Regions from separate parts of the Hydrogenophaga sp. GW101-3F08 genome, predicted to be linked through region 2. Evidence: predicted binding sites of a transcription regulator. Region 2 holds the regulator's gene; the other holds the start of a gene.

Region 1 (5,209 bases), on a different contig from region 2:
ATGGCGATCTCCAGCCCGATCTGGGGCCTGACGAAAGCGCCCTGGAAGAAGGCCGCCTGAAGAAGACTGCGGGCGGCCTGGCATGGGCCGGTCGTCCGCTCCTTGAATCTCAACATCCTCTGGAGAGCACCATGCCCCAATCAGCCGAAAAGATCCTCGACCACGAACTGCTGTTCCGCGAGCCCGAGTACCAGGACATCTTCCGCAACAAGAAGGCGTCGTTCGAGTTCAACCACTCCGACGAGAGCATCAAGCAGATCGTCGAGTGGACCAAGACCGAAGACTACAAACAGAAGAACTTCGCCCGCGAGTCGCTGGCCGTGAACCCGGCCAAGGCCTGCCAGCCGCTGGGCGCCGTGTACGTGGCCAACGGCTTCCAGAAGACCCTGAGCTTCGTGCACGGCAGCCAGGGTTGCGTGGCCTACTACCGCTCGCATTTCAGCCGCCATTTCAAGGAGCCCACGTCCTGCGTGAGCTCGTCCATGACGGAAGACGCGGCCGTGTTCGGTGGCCTGAACAACATGGTCGACGGCCTGGCCAACGCCTACAGCCTGTACCAGCCCGACATGATCGCGGTGTCCACCACCTGCATGGCCGAAGTGATCGGCGACGACGTGGACGCCTTCATCAAGACCAGCAAGCAGAAAGGCAGCGTGCCCGAAGAGTTCGACGTGCCGTTTGCCCACACCCCGGCCTTCGTCGGCAGCCACATCACCGGCTACGACAACGCGCTGCTGGGCATCCTGCGCCACTTCTGGGACGGCAAGGCCAAGACCACCGAACCCCTGGTGCGCGTGCCCGACGACAGCATCAACTTCATCGGCGGCTTCGACGGTTTCGTGGTCGGCAACATGAAGGAAATCCGCCGCATCTTCGATCTGTTCGGCGTCAAGGTGAACATCATCTGCGACCCGAGCGGCAACTGGAACACGCCCACCGACGGCGAGTTCCGCATGTACGCCGGTGGCACCTCGAAAGAAGAAGTGATCGCCGCGCTGCACGCCAAGGCCACCATCGTGTTCCAGGAGTTCTGCTGCGAGAAGACCAGCAAGTTCATCGCCGAACACGGCCAGGAAGTCGTCACGCTGAACGCCCCCATCGGCGTGGCCGGTACCGACCAGTTCCTGATGGAAATCTCGCGCCTGACCGGCAAGCCGATCCCGGCCGAGCTGGAGAAAGAGCGCGGCGAACTGGTGGACGCCATGGCCGACAGCCAGGCCCACCTGCACGGCAAGCGCTACGCCCTGTATGGCGACCCGGACCAGCTGCTGGGCTACACGCAGTTCCTGCTGGAGCTCGGCGCCGAGCCGGCCCATGTGCTCGCCACCAACGGTACCGAAACCTGGGCCGCCAAGGTGCAAGCCCTGTTCGATGCCTCGCCCTACGGCGCGGGCTGCAAGGTCTACCCCAAGCGCGATCTGTGGCACCTGCGTTCGCTGCTGTTCACCGAGCCGGTGGACTTCCTGATCGGCAACACCTACGGCAAGTACCTGGAGCGCGACACCAAGACCCCGCTGGTGCGCATGGTGTTCCCGATCTTCGATCGCCACCACTACCACCGTTTCCCCACCTGGGGCTACGAAGGCGGCATGCGCGTGCTGGTCACCCTGCTCGACGAGTTCTTCGAGACGCTGGACGCGAACACCATCGTGGCGGGCAAGACGGACTACAGCTACGACATTATTCGGTGAATGTGCCCCCCCCCCCGCGCCGCGCTGCGCGCGTCACCCCCCAGGGGGCGCCGCTGGCGGCCGGGCAAAGCCCGTTCCGCGGCGGCCTCGGTGTGGAACCCTTCGCGCCGGGTTGCGCTCGTCACTCCTACCCGGAGGGCGATGCCTGCGGCTCGGCAGAGCCGGTTCTGCGGCGGCCTGGGTGGGGCGCGGGGTTACTTCCTATCTTTTCGAGGTGCTTTATGGCCAATGCGACGTTCAGTTCCTCACCTGTGCTTGTGGACTCGACAACCCGTCCGGCGCTGGACGTGGTCCACGTCAAGACCACCTTGGACGGTCGCAAGGTCGAGGTGATCGATGGCTGGGTCTGTCTGGGCGGCGTGCGGGAAACCGACAGCCTGATCCCGCTGGATGAACACCCGAACCGCCAGGCCATCGCGCAGGCGGTGCCCGGGGCCTCGCATGTGGCGGGGCGCCTGCCGCTGACGCTGGCCGAGGCCGCCGTGGCGCAGGGCGCGCTGTCGGCCGCGCAACGCCACTTCGACGCCAGCCCCGCCGGCATCACGCAGCGCATCCGCAAGGCCGTGTGGACCAAGACGGCTGCCGACGGTGTGGAGTGACGCGGCTTCGCTTTCGTACGCCAAAAACCGTTCGCACTGAGCCTGTCGAAGTGCTTGCGCCATCAGAGAAGACCATGATCTATGTGGTGGAAGTGCCCGAACATGCCGCGCCGCGCGCCTGGTTCGCCTACGACGCGGCCGACTTCGCCCGCAAGGTCGCGGCCGGCGACCCGCTGGAACCCTGGGAGATCCACGACCAGCTGACCGCGCGGCGCCTGTTCGAAGACCTCGGCCACGCCGAGGTGGATGCACTGGCGCGCGAGCGCTACCCGGCCATCTGCGCGCTGGGCGACAGCCACGGCTGGGACACCGCTCTGTACCGGGCCGACCACCTGCTCGGCGCCGGCGTGCTGAGCTCCGAGCCCGTGAGCGAGACCGCCGCCCACGAAGCCGCGCTGGCCGCGCGCGGCGGCTTCACCTGCATCTACCACGGCGACCGCGACGCCATCGGCGCGTTTGAAGGCGCCGACCCGCGCATCGCTGGCCAGGCGCACTGGCACGCGCGGCGTGCGCTCTACGAGCAGTTGGTGGCGCTGGAAGTGCTGGCCGACGACAACTGACGCAGCGCTGTCGGGCCGTCTGCGTTTTCCGCCCTGCACCCCCCGACAGCGGGCGCGCATCCGCAAGCATCTCTTCAGCGTTCTCTCGGGCTTGGAGCCCCTCGCCCGATGTCGGAAAACCGCCGTCGCAATCCCTCCAAAACCGCCACAGCAAAAGCGCTTGAACCACCTGGGACGGCAGAACGGGCCTTTACGCGGCGTTTTCCGGCTGGCACCCAAATTGCAACGAGGACCACAACCCACTTCTCTGGAGTCCGCCATGTCTGTATCGCTCAAGGCCAAGATCGCCGAAGTGTTCGAAGAGCCCGGTTGCGACAAGAACCAGGGCAAGAGTGAGAAGGAGCGCAAGAAGGGTTGCACCAAGCAGCTCTCGCCTGGCGCGGCGGCCGGTGGCTGCGCGTTTGACGGCGCCAAGATCGCGCTGCAGCCGGTGGTGGACGTGGCGCACCTGGTGCATGGCCCGATCGCCTGCGAGGGCAACTCGTGGGACAACCGGCACAGCGCGTCGTCGGGCTCGCAGCTCTACCGCAGCGGCTTCACCACCGACATCAGCGAACTCGACGTGATCTACGGTGGCGAGAAGCGTCTGTTCAAGTCCATCCGCGAAATCATTGAAAAGTACGACCCGCCCGCGGTGTTCGTCTACCAGACCTGCGTTACGGCGCTGGTGGGCGACGACATCGAGGCGGTGTGCCAGCGCGCCAGCGCGAAGTTCGGCAAGCCGGTGATCCCGGTCAACGCGCCGGGTTTCGCCGGCCCGAAAAACCTGGGCAACAAGCTGGGGGCCGAAGCGCTGCTTGATTACGTGATCGGCACGCGCGAGCCGGCGTTCACCACGCCGTACGACATCAACATCATTGGCGAATACAACCTGGTGGGTGAACTCTGGCAGGTCAAACCGCTGCTCGACGCTCTGGGCATCCGCATCCTCTCGTGCATCTCGGGCGACGGCCGCTACAACGAGATCGCCAGCGCCCACCGCGCCAAGGTGAACATGATGGTGTGCTCCAAGTCGATGATCAACATCGCGACCAAGATGGAGCAGCGCTGGGGCATTCCGTATTTCGAGGGTTCGTTCTACGGCATCGGCGACATGAGCGAGACCCTGCGCCAGATTGCCCGCCTGCTGGTGAAGCAAGGCGCGCCCGACGATCTGATCGATCGCACCGAGCGCCTGATCGAGGTGGAGGAGGCGCGTGCCTGGAAGCGCATCGCCGGGTACCGGAAGCGCCTGCAGGGCAAGCGCGTGCTGCTGATCACGGGCGGGGTGAAGTCCTGGTCGGTGGTGGCGGCGCTGCAGGAGGGCGGCATGGAGATCGTCGGCACCAGCGTCAAGAAGAGCACCAAGGAAGACAAGGAAAAGATCAAGGAGATCATGGGCGAGGGCGCCGACGCCCACATGATCGACGACATGACGCCGCGCGAGATGTACGCCATGTTGCGCGACGCCAAGGCCGACATCATGTTGTCGGGCGGGCGCTCGCAGTTCGTGGCGCTCAAGGCGCGCATGCCCTGGCTGGACATCAACCAGGAGCGCCACCACCCCTATGGCGGCTACGAGGGCATGGTGGAGCTGGTGGCCGAGATCGACCGCGCCATCTTCAACCCGGTGTGGCAGCAGGTGCGCATCCCCGCGCCCTGGGGCGACGACGGTGAGAGCCTGGGCGCGGTGATGCCCACGGCCTCCACCGATCACCTGAGCGGCATCGCGGCCAAGGCCATGGGTCTCGAACCCGAAGAAATCCCCGTTTGACGCAACCCCTCAGGACAACAGCCATGGCACGCGTCGTCGAATCCAAAAAGGCCTGCACGGTCAACCCGCTGAAGATGAGCCAGCCGCTGGGCGCGAGCTTCGCTTTTCTGGGGCTGGACGCCTGCATGCCGGTGATGCACGGCTCGCAGGGCTGTACCTCGTTTGGCTTGGTGCTGCTGGTGCGGCACTTCAAGGAAGCCATTCCGTTGCAGACCACGGCAATGAACGAGGTCACGTCCATCCTGGGCGGCTACGACAACATCGAAGCGGCGCTGCTCAACATCCGCAAACGCGCCGCGCCCAAGCTCATCGCCATCTGCTCCACGGGCCTGACCGAAACCAAGGGCGACGACGTGGACGGCTACATCGCCACGGTGCGCAAACGCAAGCCCGAGCTGGACGACACCGAGATCGTCTACGTGTCCACGCCCGACTACGTGGGTGCGTTTGAAGACGGCTTCAAACACGCCATCACGGCCATCGTGAAAACGCTGGTCAAGCCGCTGCCGGTGGTGGCCGACCAGATCACGCTGCTGCCGGGCAGCCACCTTTCGCCGGGCGACATCGACGAACTGCGCGAGATCGTCCAGGCCTTTGGCCTGAACC
Region 2 (5,209 bases):
CGCGAAACCTCCGGCTCCCCGCGGCCCTGGCCGGGCGCGGGCGGCGCGGCCTGCCCCACGCTGAAAGTGCGCGGTGTACGCGGCGCCTGGCGCAGCGCACGCGCGCTGGCGTTTTCACCGGCCACACCGGCGGCGGCGATGCGCTCGCCATACGGCGGGTTGAGCAGCATCACGCCGGGCGTCTGGCTGGGTGGCATGCGCTGCAGGGCGTCGCCGCCGCGCAGCTCGATGGCGTGGGCCACGCCGGCGCGCTCGGCGTTGCGCTGCGCGAAGTCGACCATGCGGAACGACACGTCGCTGCCGAAGACGATGGGCGCGTGGCCCGCCGGCCACTCGCGCTGCTGGCGCGCGGCATCGTCCCGGATGGCCTGCCACACGTGGGCCTGGAACGGCAGCATCTTTTCAAACGCGAAACGGCGCAGCAGGCCGGGCGGAATGTTCAGTGCAATCTGCGCGGCTTCGATCACCACCGTGCCACTGCCGCAGCAGGGGTCGTAGAGCGGGGGAATGTCGTCGAGCGGCTGGTCGGCGCAGGCGTCCCAGCCGGTGGCGGCGATCATGGCGGCGGCCAGGGTTTCCTTCAGCGGCGCGTCGCCCTTGTCTTCGCGCCAGCCGCGCTTGAACAGCGGCTCACCCGAGGTGTCGATGTAGAGCGTGACGCTGTCGGTGGTGAGGTGGGCGTAGATGCGCACGTCGGGCCAGGTGGTGTCCACGCTGGGGCGCTCGCCGCGCTTGGCACGGAAGCGGTCGCAGATGGCGTCCTTGATCTTGAGCGCGGCAAAGTTGAGCGAGGTCAGCGGGCTGTGCTGCGCGGTGATCTCGACCTTGATGGTCTGCGCCGGGGTGAACCAGATTTCCCAGGCCACGTCGCCCGCGGCGTTGTACAGGTCGTTCTCGTTGCGGTACTCGCCGTGCCAGAGCTGCACCAGCACGCGCTGCGTCAGGCGGCTGTGCAGGTTCAGGCGCATGGCGTCGCGCCACGATGCCCGCACCCCCACGCCGCCACGCGCCTTGAAGGCCAGCGGCTCGTTGGTGATGCGCTGCACCTCGGCGGCGAGGAAGTCCTCGACGCCGGCGGCGCAGGGAAGAAAGAGTTGGAGTTGGTTCACGGCAGGGGGTGTTCAGAGCGCTTTGCGCAGGTTCGCTGGCGCGATGCGCAAGGCCTCACGGTACTTGGCCACGGTGCGGCGCGCGCACTCGATGCCCTGCTCGCGCAGCAGGTCGGAGAGCTGGTTGTCCGACAGCGGCTTGCCCGGCTCTTCGGAGGCGATGAATTGCTTGAGCAGCGCGCGCACCGCAGTGCTCGATGCGTTGCCGCCGGTTTCGGTGCCCAGGCTGGAGCCGAAGAAATACTTCAGTTCGTAGGTGCCGAAGGGCGTGGCCATGTATTTGGCGGTGGTCACGCGGCTGATGGTGGACTCGTGCAGGCCGAGTTCGTCGGCGATCTCGCGCAGCACCAGCGGGCGCATGGCGAGTTCGCCGTGCATGAAGAAGTTGCGCTGGCGCTCGACGATGGCGCTGGAGACGCGCAGGATGGTGTCGAAGCGCTGCTGGATGTTCTTGATGAACCAGCGGGCTTCCTGCAGCCGCTGCTGCATGGCGGCGTGGCCGGCTTCGCCGCCGTTGTCGCGTCCGCCCCGGTTCTGCCGCATGGCATTGGCGTACACGTCGTGCACGCGCAGGCGCGGCATGACCTCGGCGTTGAGCTGGACCTTGAAGCCGCGCCCGGCGCGGGTGACGATGACGTCGGGCACGACCACGTTGCGCTCGACATCGACGAAGCGGCGCCCGGGCTTGGGTTCGAGCCGGGCGATCAAGGCCAGGGCGGCGCGCACGGTGGCGTCGTCCAGGCCACACAGGTTGCACAGGCGCTTGATGTCGCGCTTGGCCATGAGCTCCAGCGGCTGGCTGCAGATGGCCAGCGCGGCCCGCGCCTCGGGGCTGTTGCGCAGCTCCAGGATCTGCAGGCGCAGGCATTCGCCCAGGTCGCGCGCGCCCACACCCGAAGGCTCCATGTGTTGCAGCAGCTGCAGCGCCACGCCCAGGCGCTGTTCGAGCGCTTCGAGTTCCTCCAGGTGCTCCTGCGGATCGACCGGCTTGCCCGGCGGGGCCGAGAGCCGCAACCAGGCGCCAGCCAGCTCGGACAGGCGCTCTTCGAGGTAACCGTCGTCGTTGAGCGACTCGATCAGGAAATACAGCGCGGCGCTGTCCTCGTCGCTCAGGCGCAGGCAGCGGGCCTGGTCGTGCAGGTGGTCCTGCAGGCTGACGGGCACGCGCGCGAGGTCGGCTGCGCTGGCGGTTTCGTCGTCGTCGCCCGACGAGTTGTTGTTGCGCGGCGGCGCGTCGCCGCCCCACTCGCTGTCATCGGGCGCCATCTCGACCGTGCCGTCGCCTTCCCAGCTCTCTTCCATCGGCGCGGCGCCATCGAGCCGGCTCTCCAGCGCCTCGCCCTCACCGCCTTCGCCGCCGTCGACCGGCGACACGGTGGACGACGCAGGCGGCAACGGGCCGTCGAATTCGGCGGCCGGGGCCAGGTCGCTGGCAGCCGCCACCGTGGCTTCGGCGATCTGCTCGCCCGCGCTCACCGGCGCGTCGATCTGCTCCAGACCAAACGCCTCGCGTTCGGCGAGCTCCTCGGTGCGCTCCAGAAACGGGTTCTCGTCGAGCATCTGCTCGACCTCCTGCGCCATCTCCAGCGTGGACAGCTGCAGCAGACGGATCGACTGCTGCAGCTGGGGCGTGAGCGCCAGATGCTGGGAGACGCGCAGCGACAGGCCTTGTTTCATGCGTCAGGCCGGCAAAACGGAGGGACAGCGACCCGGCGCGCGGGTCGCGCAGCGGTGCGGGAGCCGGGTCGGGCCGGCGGGCACGAGACACACAGGGGCCTCATGCATCACATCCTGAAATGCTCGCCGAGGTACACCCGGCGCACTTCGGCGTTCTCCACGATCTCGGCCGTGGTGCCGCTGGCGAGCACCTGTCCGTCGCTGATGATGTAGGCGTGATCGCAGATACCCAGGGTCTCGCGCACGTTGTGGTCGGTGATCAGTACCCCGATGCCACGCGATTTCAGGAAGCCAATGATGTGCTGGATCTCGATCACGGCGATCGGATCGATACCGGCAAACGGTTCGTCCAGCAGAATGAAGCGCGGCCGGGTGGCCAGCGCGCGGGCAATCTCCACCCGGCGCCGCTCCCCGCCGGAGAGCGAGGGCGCGGGCGAGTCGCGCAGATGGTCCACCCGCAGGTCCTTGAGCAGCTCGTCCAACCGGTGCGTGATCTCGGTGGCGGACAGGGGTTTGCCGTCCTCGTCGCGCTGCAACTCCAGCACGGCTCGCACGTTCTGCTCCACCGTGAGCTTGCGAAAGATGGAGGCTTCCTGCGGCAGGTAGCCCAGGCCCAGCCGGGCCCGCCGGTGAATGGGCAGCGCCTCGATGCGCTGCCCGTCCAGCAGGATCTCGCCGCCGTCGGCGCGCAACAGCCCCACGATCATGTAGAACGAGGTGGTCTTGCCCGCGCCGTTGGGGCCCAGCAGACCCACCACCTCACCCTTGTCCACCGTGAGTGAAACGCTCTTGACCACCTTGCGGCTGCCGTAGGCCTTCTGCAGTCCGTGCACCTCCAGTTGACTGCGCACGGCCATGGGAGCGGGCACGCTGCCCAAACCTGCTGCGGTCACTTGTTTTTCTCGTTGAGCTGTTCGCTGGGGCGCAATTTGGCCGGATCGGCCGGCGCTGCGGGCTTCGCGGGCGCCTTCTCTTCGTCGGGGATGGGCGTGAGCATGGCGCGCACCCGGCCCGAGGGATTGGCCGCCGTGCGGTTGCTCTCGCCGCCCTTGACGGTGAAGACCTCGGTGCGGCTGTTGTAGGTGATCTGGTTGCCCAGGCTCTCGTCGTTGATCAGGGTCCCGCGGTAGCGGCGCAGCACGGCGCTGCCGGTGAAAACCACCGTCTCGGCCTGGCTGTTGTATTCGATGTGTTCGCCTTCACCCTCGATCCACTCCTCCAGCGCCTCGCGCTTCTGGCGGAAGAAACCGGGCTTGGCCGCGGAGCCGTACAGGTTGCCGAACTGGTTGCCCTGCGGGTCCTGGCGGACATCCATCTTCGTGCCCCGCATCACGATGGTGCCCTTGGTGACGACCACGTTGCCGGTGAACACGCTGCTCTGTCGGGCGTCGTCGTAGCGCAGCGCATCCGCCTCGATGTTCATCGGCTTGTCCTTGTCGGCCAGCTCTGCGTGAGCAGCGGCGACCAACGTCAGGCCAAGGGCCGCGATGATGAAGCGCGAAAGCAATCTGGGGGCAAAGGTGTTTTGAGGCATGGCTTTTCAGGGGCACAAATCTTGCATTCATTGTAGCGGCGCAAACCCCGCCCGCAGGCACCTCACCGGACTTTGTCGCGGCCCGGAAAACACAAGGCCCGCCAGAGGGCGGGCCTTGGTCGTGCCGGCGCCCGGTTCTTCAGGACTTGCGCGCCTGGGCGATCAGGTTGTCCGCGATCAACAGGGTGCGCGGACCCTGGCCACCGATGTAGAAACGGCCCGCCACACCCAGCGCGGGCGTGCCCTCCACCATATAGGCTTCCTGCAAGGCCGTGGCTTCCCTGGACTGCTGGATCGCCGCGCCGTTGTAGATGGCCGCGAACTTGGCCTTGTCGACACCCTGCTTTTCGATCCAGGCGGCGATCGCCGGAGGCGTGGTCAGGGGCAGGCGCTCCTCGTGCATCGCCTGGAACACCTTGCGGTGCAGCTTGTCCACCAGCCCCATGGCCTCCAGCGTGAAATACAGGCGCTGCATGGGGACAAAGTCCGGGCTGAACGCCACCGGCATGCGCCGCACCGTCACGTGGGCCGGCTTCTTGCCGATCCAGTCGTTGAACACGGGTTCAAAGTTGAAGCAGTGGATGCAGCTGTAGGCGAAGAACTCCACCACTTCGACCTGCCCCGGCGGGCTGACCACCGGCGCGGGCTTGCTCAGGCGCTGGTAGTCGGTGCCTTCTTTGAAACCGATGCGCTGGGCCAGCGCGGGACGCAGGGCCCCAGCGGCACTCAAGGCGCCAGCGCTCAACAGGGTGCGGGAAAAAACTCGGCGTTGCATGAAATCGGACTCCTTGTATGGGCTTGGTTGGGGCCGGCCCTGCGGAAAAAAGTTCCGCGGCACCGCCTCGGCTCAGGCGTTCAGCGCGCTCAACGTTGCACGCGCACCAGCGCA

The links. The regulator sigma-54, encoded in region 2, starts transcription at its own class of promoters, with help from an activator protein. The targets are predictions, from matches to a motif close to TGGCANGNAANCTGCTTT.
Region 1: nifE (nitrogenase iron-molybdenum cofactor biosynthesis protein NifE) is a predicted target of sigma-54. The motif match lies at 3,060-3,077, and genes of this name have one in related genera.

The regions. Positions count from the first base shown of each region.
Region 1 covers NZ_JBWKZP010000015.1:36,842-42,050, reverse strand. The annotation lists gene nifD (nitrogenase molybdenum-iron protein alpha chain) at 1-60, shown strand, start outside; gene nifK (nitrogenase molybdenum-iron protein subunit beta) at 132-1,691, shown strand; gene AC07YZ_RS24585 (hypothetical protein) at 1,949-2,290, shown strand; gene AC07YZ_RS24580 (hypothetical protein) at 2,341-2,850, shown strand; gene nifE (nitrogenase iron-molybdenum cofactor biosynthesis protein NifE) at 3,110-4,603, shown strand; gene nifN (nitrogenase iron-molybdenum cofactor biosynthesis protein NifN) at 4,627-5,209, shown strand, end outside.
Region 2 covers NZ_JBWKZP010000003.1:401,874-407,082, forward strand. The annotation lists gene AC07YZ_RS11330 (THUMP domain-containing class I SAM-dependent RNA methyltransferase) at 1-1,109, opposite strand, end outside; gene rpoN (RNA polymerase factor sigma-54) at 1,122-2,786, opposite strand; gene lptB (LPS export ABC transporter ATP-binding protein) at 2,894-3,643, opposite strand; gene lptA (lipopolysaccharide transport periplasmic protein LptA) at 3,676-4,320, opposite strand; gene AC07YZ_RS11350 (thiol:disulfide interchange protein DsbA/DsbL) at 4,460-5,095, opposite strand; gene AC07YZ_RS11355 (SPOR domain-containing protein) at 5,185-5,209, opposite strand, start outside.